3 regions of the Kosakonia pseudosacchari genome follow, and region 3 is predicted to be linked to each of the others. Evidence: predicted binding sites of a transcription regulator. Region 3 holds the regulator's gene; each other region holds the start of a gene.
What was found. The regulator PurR, encoded in region 3, represses purine synthesis genes. The targets are predictions, from matches to a motif close to CANGCAAACGTTTGCNTG.
Positions count from the first base shown of each region.

Region 1: a site for PurR is predicted at 1,414-1,431, ahead of carA (glutamine-hydrolyzing carbamoyl-phosphate synthase small subunit). Genes of this name have one in related genera too.
Region 2: a site for PurR is predicted at 1,449-1,466, ahead of IP581_RS22665 (nucleobase:cation symporter-2 family protein). Genes of this name have one in related genera too.

Region 1 covers NZ_CP063425.1:752,044-755,324, forward strand. Annotated here, with positions in the region: gene IP581_RS03505 (alanyl-tRNA editing protein) at 1-212, shown strand, start outside; gene dapB (4-hydroxy-tetrahydrodipicolinate reductase) at 374-1,195, shown strand; gene carA (glutamine-hydrolyzing carbamoyl-phosphate synthase small subunit) at 1,650-2,798, shown strand; gene carB (carbamoyl-phosphate synthase large subunit) at 2,815-3,281, shown strand, end outside.
Region 2 covers NZ_CP063425.1:4,774,437-4,777,717, reverse strand. Annotated here, with positions in the region: gene IP581_RS22665 (nucleobase:cation symporter-2 family protein) at 12-1,397, opposite strand; gene recG (ATP-dependent DNA helicase RecG) at 1,522-3,281, opposite strand, start outside.
Region 3 covers NZ_CP063425.1:2,154,180-2,157,460, reverse strand. Annotated here, with positions in the region: gene IP581_RS10150 (MFS transporter) at 1-297, opposite strand, end outside; gene cydH (cytochrome bd-I oxidase subunit CydH) at 467-556, opposite strand; gene purR (HTH-type transcriptional repressor PurR) at 854-1,879, shown strand; gene punR (DNA-binding transcriptional activator PunR) at 1,898-2,809, opposite strand; gene punC (purine nucleoside transporter PunC) at 2,921-3,281, shown strand, end outside.

The sequences.
Region 1 (3,281 bases), 1.4 Mb from region 3:
CGCTCAGCGAGCACATCGCGCACTGGCAGGCGGCTGCATTGCCTCGCATTGTTACCTTCGACGCGGGACGTCGCACCGTGCGTTTTGGCGATCTTCCCGCCTATGGCTGCGGCGGAACCCATGTCCCCTCGCTGGCGGCGCTTGGTCAAGTGGTTATCAGTAATATTAAAATCAAAAAAGGTCAGCTTATTGTGTATTACACGGTGCAATGAGCCTTTCTGAACGCGCGCTTCGTCGTATCATGCCTTTTACTGATATTTCCGGCTGTATATCATTAATTTCTTATTATCGGTGTTTTCGGCTGGTGGCCCCGACACGGGCTGGTTAATCTGGAAACGATTCTTACGCATTTTTTTAACAAAAGAGCACAACTATGCATGATGCACCAATCCGCGTAGCCATCGCGGGTGCTGGCGGGCGTATGGGCCGCCAGCTGATTCAGGCAACACTGGCAATGGACGGCGTTGAACTTGGCGCGGCGCTGGAACGCGAAGGTTCTTCTCTGCTGGGAAGCGACGCCGGTGAACTGGCTGGCGCGGCGAAAACCGGTGTGACCGTGCAGAGCAGTCTTGAGGCGGTGAAAGAGGATTTCGATGTCTTTATCGATTTCACCCGCCCGGAAGGCACGCTGGCACATCTGGCTTTCTGCCGCCAGCACCATAAAGGAATGGTAATTGGCACCACCGGTTTTGATGACGCGGGCAAGCAGGCCATTACCGAAGCGGCACACGATATCGCCATTGTTTTTGCTGCCAACTTTAGCGTTGGCGTCAATGTCATGCTCAAACTGCTGGAGAAAGCGGCGAAAGTCATGGGGAATTACACCGATATCGAAATTATCGAAGCGCACCATCGCTACAAAGTCGATGCCCCGTCGGGTACGGCGCTGGCGATGGGTGAGGCGATTGCCGGGGCACTGAATAAAGATTTAAAAACGTGCGCGGTTTATGCGCGCGAAGGGCATACCGGCGAGCGTGTTCCCGGCACGATTGGCTTTGCCACGGTACGTGCAGGCGACATCGTCGGCGAACATACCGCGATGTTCGCCGATATTGGCGAACGTGTTGAAATCACACATAAAGCCTCCAGTCGCATGACGTTTGCCAATGGTGCGGTTCGCTCCGCTTTGTGGCTGAAAGGAAAGAATAATGGCCTTTTTGATATGCGGGATGTGCTTGATCTCAACAATTTATAAGGTTTATTACCCATCGTGATGTGGTTGTTGCAGTCATAATCAGTTGATTGCAAAGGGCAATATGTTATTGCCCTTTTATTTTTCCTTTTTCATCCTTCATTTTATACAAACCTGCCATAATCTCTGTTTATCTACCTGTTTTAAGTTTCTCAATTGTAAATTTTGACCATCTGGTCTACTTTTTTGATGTCCGCTGTTAGAAAATGCAATTTTCTCAGCGCGCAAGCGTTTTCCCGCTGAGTTTATCTGATCTTTTTATCGATTAAATCCAGTAAAAAGGGGCAGTGGCGTAAAAGAATAAGAAAAATACCGGAGAAAAGTTGACTTTTAACCGACATCTCTCCAGAATGCCGCCGTTTGCCAAAAATCCACGGCAAGCAAATTTGCATTGATTCAGGCTCTCAATATGAATTAATATGCAAATAAAGTGAGTGAATATTCTCTGGAGGGTGTTTTGATTAAGTCAGCGCTATTGGTTCTGGAAGACGGAACCCAGTTTCACGGTCGGGCCATAGGGGCAACGGGCACGGCGGTTGGGGAAGTCGTTTTCAATACTTCAATGACCGGTTATCAAGAAATCCTCACTGATCCTTCCTATTCCCGCCAAATTGTTACTCTTACTTATCCTCATATCGGCAATGTCGGCACTAACTCCGCTGATGAAGAATCCTCCCAGGTACATGCGCAAGGTCTGGTCATTCGTGACCTGCCGCTGATTGCCAGCAACTTCCGCAGTACCGAAGATCTCTCTTCTTATCTTAAGCGCCATAACATTGTGGCGATTGCGGATATTGATACCCGTAAGTTGACGCGTCTGCTGCGTGAAAAGGGCGCGCAGAACGGCTGCATCATCGCGGGTGATAACGTTGATGCCGCGCTGGCGCTGGAAAAAGCGAAAGCCTTCCCGGGCCTGAACGGTATGGATCTGGCGAAAGAAGTCACAACGGCGGAAACCTACAGCTGGACGCAAGGCAGCTGGACACTGGCGGATGACCTGCCGCCGGCGAAGAGCGAGAGTGAGTTGCCGTACCACGTTGTCGCATACGACTACGGTGCAAAACGCAACATCCTGCGCATGCTGGTAGACAGAGGCTGCCGCCTGACGGTCGTTCCGGCGAAAACCCCGGCGGCGGATGTGCTGAAACTCAATCCGGACGGCATCTTCCTGTCTAACGGTCCTGGCGACCCGGCACCGTGCGATTACGCCATCGAGGCGATTAAAACCTTCCTTGAAACGGATATTCCGGTGTTCGGTATCTGTCTGGGTCATCAGTTGCTGGCACTGGCGAGCGGTGCGAAGACGGTGAAAATGAAGTTTGGCCACCACGGCGGTAACCATCCGGTAAAAGATATCGATAACAATACCGTGATGATCACTGCGCAGAACCACGGTTTCGCGGTTGATGAAGCGTCAATGCCTGCAAACCTGCGCGTAACGCACAAATCGCTGTTCGATGGCACGTTGCAAGGCATTCACCGCACCGATAAACCGGCGTTTAGTTTCCAGGGGCACCCGGAAGCAAGTCCAGGCCCGCACGACGCCGCGCCGCTGTTTGACCACTTTATTGAGTTAATCGAGCAGTATCGTCATACCGCCAAATAATCAGGAGAAAAGAGCAATGCCAAAACGTACAGACCTAAAAAGCATCCTGATCCTTGGCGCTGGCCCGATTGTTATCGGCCAGGCATGTGAATTTGACTACTCTGGCGCACAAGCGTGTAAAGCGCTGCGTGAAGAGGGTTACCGCGTCATTCTGGTCAACTCCAACCCGGCGACCATTATGACCGACCCGGAGATGGCTGATGCGACCTATATCGAGCCGATCCACTGGGAAGTAGTACGCAAAATTATTGAAAAAGAGCGCCCGGACGCGGTGCTGCCGACCATGGGCGGCCAGACCGCGCTGAACTGCGCGCTGGAACTGGAACGCCAGGGCGTACTGGAAGAGTTTGGCGTCACCATGATTGGCGCGACTGCCGATGCGATTGATAAAGCGGAAGACCGCCGTCGCTTCGACATTGCGATGAAAAAAATCGGCCTTGATACGGCGCGTTCCGGTATCGCGCATACCATGGATGAAGCGCT
Region 2 (3,281 bases), 2.3 Mb from region 3:
CGCAGGGTTTATCAGTTTTTCTCTGGCGGAAAAATCAGATTCAGTACAATCGCGGTGATCCCACCTGCGGCAATGCCGGAAGAGAGCAGATTTTTCAGCCAGTCCGGCGCGAATTGCAGGATCTGCGGCTGCTGGGAAACACCCAGGCCCACAGCCAGCGACAGCGCGATAATCAGGATCGCACGGCGGTTCAGCGGTTCACGGGAAACAATGCGCACACCGGATGCGGCGATAGTACCAAACATCACCAGCGTTGCGCCGCCCAGCACCGGCTCAGGCAGTTGCTGCACAAACGCACTCACCGCCGGGAACAGGCCGAGCACCATCAGCATCACCGCGATGAAGAAGCCGATATAGCGGCTGGCAACGCCGGTCAACTGAATAACGCCGTTGTTCTGGCCGAAGCAGGAGTTCGGGAAGGTGTTGAAAACAGCGGAAACAAAGGAGTTGAGGCCATTTGCCAGCACGCCGCCTTTCAGGCGTTTCATATACAGCGGGCCAGCGACGGGCTGCTCGGAAACGTCAGAAGTGGCGGTGATATCACCGATGGTTTCCAGCGAGGTGATCATAAATACCAGCATCAGCGGCAGCAGCAGGGTCCAGTCAATGCTCAGGCCGTAGTAAAGCGGCGTTGGCACCATAAAAGACGTTGCCGGTGCGCTATATTCCGGCAGCATGCCCATAAACATCGCCAGCACATAGCCAACCGCCATGGCGATCACCAGCGATGCAATGCGCAGATACGGATTGCGCTGGCGGTTAAGCAGAATAATCAGCCCTAAAACCACGCCTGCCAGCAGCAGGTTTTTCGGCGCGCCGAAGGTGTGGTTGCCCATCGCGGCAAAACCGCCGCCAACGGAGGTCAGCCCCACCTGGATCAGCGACAGGCCGATAATCATCACCACCACGCCGGAAACCAGTGGAGTAATAATGCGACGCGCAAACGGCAGAATGCGGGAGACGACCATTTCAGTGCAGCTGGCCAGCATCAGGGTGCCGAACAGCGCAGCCATCATCGTGGGCACGTCCGCACCGCCGGTTTTCAGCGCGGTACCACCCATAATCAGTGGCGCAACAAAGTTAAAACTGGTGCCCTGAATTGAGAGCAACCCGGAGCCGACCGGTCCCCAGGCTTTGATCTGGATAATAGAGGCGACGCCCGAGGCGAACAGCGACATGCTGATAATGTGCTGAGTGTCCTGAGCCGGTAAACCCAGCGCCTGGCAGATGAGCAGCGCGGGCGTGATAACGCCAACAAACATCGCCAGCAGGTGCTGTAACGCGGCAAACAGGGTCTGCGGCAGCGGCGGGCGATCTTCAAGGCGGTAGATCAGTTCGCTGGGTTGAGTCTGCGCAACCGGTTGCGCACTTTCTGACTCGATGGTGTTTACGGACATCTCAAGCAATCCCCTGATGGAAAAGCGCTGATTTTATCGGACTGTTTGGTAAAAGCAAACGGTTGCTTTGCTAAAAACATACTTTTCTAAGGGGTGTTATTTTTACGGGATAAGATTCTAAAACTCAGGCGTTGGAATAGCGTTCTGTTTCCGGCATCCAGCGGTCAATCAGCGCTTCGGCAAGCTGCGGATAACGTTCATGAATATGACGCGCTACCCGTTGCACTTCCGGGATCATCGCCTGGTCGCGCAGCAGGTCGGCGACTTTGAACTCCGCGTTGCCGGTCTGGCGGGTGCCAAGCAGTTCGCCGGGGCCGCGAATTTCCAGATCTTTTTGCGCAATCACAAAGCCATCGTTACTGTCGCGCAGCACTTGCAGGCGCTTTTGCGCGGTTTTGGAAAGCGGGGATTTGTAGAGCAGTACACAGTGCGACGCAACCGCGCCGCGCCCGACGCGACCTCGTAGCTGGTGGAGTTGCGCAAGTCCCAGCCGCTCCGGGTTTTCGATAATCATCAGGCTGGAATTCGGTACATCGACGCCCACTTCAATTACCGTGGTGGCGACCAGCAGATGCAGCTCACCCTGTTTGAATGCCTGCATTACCGCCTGTTTTTCTGCCGGTTTCATGCGGCCATGCACCAGGCCGACATTCAGCTCCGGCAACGCCCGTTTTAACTCTTCCCAGGTCGCTTCCGCCGCTTGCGCTTCCAGCAGGTCGGACTCTTCAATCAGGGTACAAACCCAGTAGGCCTGGCGGCCTTCACCGGTGCAGGCGCTGCGCACGCGGTCAATAATCTCGTTGCGGCGTGTATCCGGAATGGCGACGGTAGTGACCGGTGTACGGCCCGGCGGCAGTTCGTCGATCACTGAGGTGTCGAGATCGGCGTAGGCAGTCATCGCCAGCGTGCGCGGGATCGGTGTTGCGGTCATGATCAACTGATGCGGGTGAAAACCCTGTTGCTGACCTTTTTCCCACAGCGCCAGCCGCTGGTGAACGCCAAAGCGGTGCTGTTCGTCGATAATCACCAGCGCAAGGCCGTTAAACTGCACCTGTTCCTGGAAAATCGCGTGGGTACCCACCACCATTTGCACCTGACCGCTGGCGATCGCTTCCTGCTGCGCCTGCCGTGCTTTACCTTTTTGCTTACCTGCCAGCCAGCCCACTTCCACGCCGAGCGGGGCAAACCAGGTGCGGAAATTGTTGGCGTGCTGCTCGGCGAGCAGTTCGGTAGGCGCCATCATCGCCACTTGTTTGCCATTGGCAATCGCCCGCAGCGCTGCCAGCGCGGCAACCAGCGTTTTACCGGAACCGACATCGCCCTGCACCAGGCGCATCATAGGTATATCCAGCGCCATATCGCGTTCGATCTCCGCGACCACGCGCGCTTGTGCGCCAGTGGGTTTAAACGGCAATGAAGCCAGCAGGCGCTTTTTCAGTTCATCTTTGGCGCTGAGCGGTTGCGCATGATATCGCTGCGCGCCAGCGCGCAACGCTAGCATGCTGAGGTTGTGCGCCAGCAACTCTTCAAGGATCAAACGGCGCTGCGCCGGGTGCTGCCCGCTTTCCAGATCGCTTAATCGCAGCGTAGGCGGCGGGCGATGCAGCGTATGCAGCGCCTCTGGCAGGCTCATCATGCCCTGCGCCAGTTCCGGCGGCAGCAGTTCGTTGATAGCACAGGTCGCCAGCAGTTCCAGCGCCTGATCGGTGAGCTTGCGCAATGTCGCTTGTTTGACGCCTTCGGTGGTTGGATAAACCGGCGTCAGGGTTTCCTGCAATTCCGGTGTGCTGAGATCGCCCTGCACGCGGTATTCGGGATGGATCATCTCCGCGCCATACTTCCCGCGTTTCGCTTCCCCGTAGGCCAGCACACGGCGACCGGTGG
Region 3 (3,281 bases):
CGCCAGCATTAATGTGGCGTAATCCGGCGCAATCGCCGACAGCACGTTACCGAGCGTAAAAATCGCCATCAAAAAGATCAGGGCGTTGCGTCTGCCGCGGTGAGACAGCAGCAACGTCATTAACGGCGCACCGACCATCACGCCGATCGCGTAGGCGCTAATCAGCATCCCCGCCGCCGGAATAGAAACGTCAACGCCGCGGGCAATAACCGGCAGTAATCCCATCGGGGAAAACTCGGTGGTACCAATGCCGAAGGCGCCAATCGCCAGGGCAAGCAAAGGGAAATTAATTTTCATCTGTCACTCCAAAATAGACATGCCGACTTGCGACCCTGTCGCTGAAGTCAAAAGTATGACAGCTATCACAAAAAACAGAAGTTAGCAGAATGACAAAAGATTATTGCAGAAGTGATAACAATAGCGGGGGAAGAAAACCGAGGGAGAAGAGGCTCTCCCTCGCGATAGATCAATGCAGTGCAGCAGTCAGACCGCCGAAAACAATCAGGCCCAGAACGATGACGGTAGTGATTAAAGAATACTTCAGATCGGTGCTCATCAATTTTCCCCTTTTTAATTTCCCCACAAAAAGTGAGATAACGCATTTTTGCACAAATTATCTTAAAAATCTTGCGGGAATTGGCAGGAGAAACGTTTTAATACTTCCCCTTTTGCTCAAGATCAGACAAAATTCGACGCTAAATTTATTAGCGTACCGGCCATTGACTCCCCTCCTGACGTCCAGTGTCGTTTTCCCGGCGTACCGCACCCCCTTTGATGGGTACAGGGTGATTAAAGGCAAACGTTTACCTTATGTATTATCAGGAGCTTATGATATGGTCTGGAGTGATATCTGATGGCAACGATTAAAGACGTAGCGAAACGAGCAAACGTTTCCACTACAACCGTATCACATGTAATTAACAAAACCCGTTTCGTCGCCGAAGAAACGCGCAATGCCGTGTGGGCGGCGATTAAAGAGTTGCACTATTCCCCCAGCGCCGTCGCCCGCAGCCTGAAAGTGAATCACACAAAATCGATCGGCTTGCTGGCCACCAGCAGTGAAGCGGCCTACTTTGCTGAAATTATTGAAGCCGTTGAGAAAAAGTGCTTCCAGAAGGGTTACACCCTGATCCTCGGTAATGCCTGGAATAGCCTGGAAAAACAGCGGGCTTATCTGTCGATGATGGCGCAAAAACGCGTCGATGGCTTGCTGGTAATGTGTTCCGAATACCCGGAATCGCTGTTAAGCATGCTCGAAGAGTACCGCCATATCCCGATGGTGGTGATGGACTGGGGCGAAGCGAAGGCCGACTTTACGGATTCCGTTATTGATAACGCCTTTGAAGGCGGTTATATGGCCGGGCGCTATCTTATTGACCGCGGACACCGCGATATTGGCGTGATCCCCGGTCCTCTGGAGCGTAACACTGGCGCTGGCCGTCTGGCTGGCTTTATGAAAGCGATGGAAGAAGCTCTTATTAGCGTGCCGGAAAGCTGGATCGTCCAGGGCGATTTCGAGCCGGAATCCGGCTATCGCGCGATGCAGCAAATCCTCGGTCAGGCGCATCGTCCTACCGCTGTCTTTTGCGGTGGTGACATTATGGCAATGGGCGCGCTGTGCGCTGCCGATGAGATGGGTTTACGCGTACCGCAGGATATTTCCCTGATTGGTTATGACAACGTGCGTAACTCACGCTTCTTCACCCCGGCGTTGACCACGATTCACCAGCCGAAAGACTCGCTGGGAGAAACGGCGTTTACCATGCTGCTTGATCGCATCGTCAACAAGCGCGAAGAGTCGCAGTCTATTGAAGTGCATCCGCGCCTGGTTGAGCGCCGTTCCGTGGCCGATGGTCCGTTCCGCGACTACCGCCGCTAATCGCTTATTACGGAGCCGTTAATTCGGCTCCCGTAACCATTCATTATTCAGCGTTTCACTATCTCCCAGGTATTCCAGCAGCCAGTTTAACGCCGGGGAAGCTTCATTTTGCTGCCACGTCAGGCAGCACGCCGCGTCCGGGAAGGGGTTTTCCAGCGTCAGCGCGACCCAGTCACCGCTGTCGAGCCGTGGGCGGGCAAAGTGTGCCGGCACCATTCCCACGCATAATCCTGCCGATAAGCACGCCTCCGACGACGCCCAATCCGGGACGATCACGCGTTTCTGATTATCCAGCAGCCAGGTAATACGTTTGGGCAACGAACGGGACGTATCTTCCTGGATAAGTGAAGGCCAGTTGCGTAAGGTGTCGTCGCTAAGCGGGCCTGCCAGTGACGCCAGCGGATGGCGACTGGAAACCACACATTTCCAGCTCAGCATCCCCATATCGCGAAACGCATAGCGCCCGCCGACGGGAATGGCCTGCGTTGCGCCGATCGCCAGTTCAACCCGCCCATCAGCAAGCGCATCCCAGACACCGTTAAATACTTCCTGGTAGACCTGTAACTCAACGTCGCTGAAATGGCGATAGAAATCGACGATCAATTGCCGGGTACGCTCAGGTTTGACGATGTTGTCGACCGCAATCGCCAGTTGTCCGCGCCAGCCGTTAGCGATTTGCTGACACTGCTGACGGGTGATCTGCATTTTTTTGATAACAGCACGCCCTTCTTTCAAAAACCAGACCCCGGCAGGCGTGAGCTCGACATCACGATGGCGGCGTTCAAACAGCGGAACAGCCAGCCACTCCTCAAGCTGTCGCACGGTATAGCTCACTGCAGAGGGCACACGGTGTAACTCCTGCGCTGCACCGCTAAAACTGCCATTGCGGGCGACAGCATCAACCACTTCCAGCGAATATTCTGACCACATAATCTGCCTGCAAAAATTTTGAAACCACTACGCAAATATTAGCGTTTCACAAGCCTTAATGCACTCCTTACACTCAACAGCCCTGATTACCTGCAATAAAGAGAAACCCACATGCAACCTGGCAATGGATTTTTAGTCTGGCTCGCGGGATTAAGCGTGCTCGGCTTTTTAGCCACTGATATGTACCTCCCCGCTTTCAGCGCGATACAGCAAGATTTACACACATCGTCTGCGGTGGTTAGCGCAACCTTAAGCCTGTTTCTGGCGGGCTTTGCCATTGCGCAACTGGTATGGGGGCCGCTATCGGATCGCTATGGCCGCAAGCCGGTTTTGCTGGCCGGGCTGGCGATTTTCGCGCTGGGCTGTCTGGGTACATTATGGGTACGCGATGCAACCCTGCTGCTGGTGCTGCGCTTTGTCCAGGCGGTTGGCGTCTGCGCCGCGACAGTAAGCTGGCAGGCGCTGGTGACGG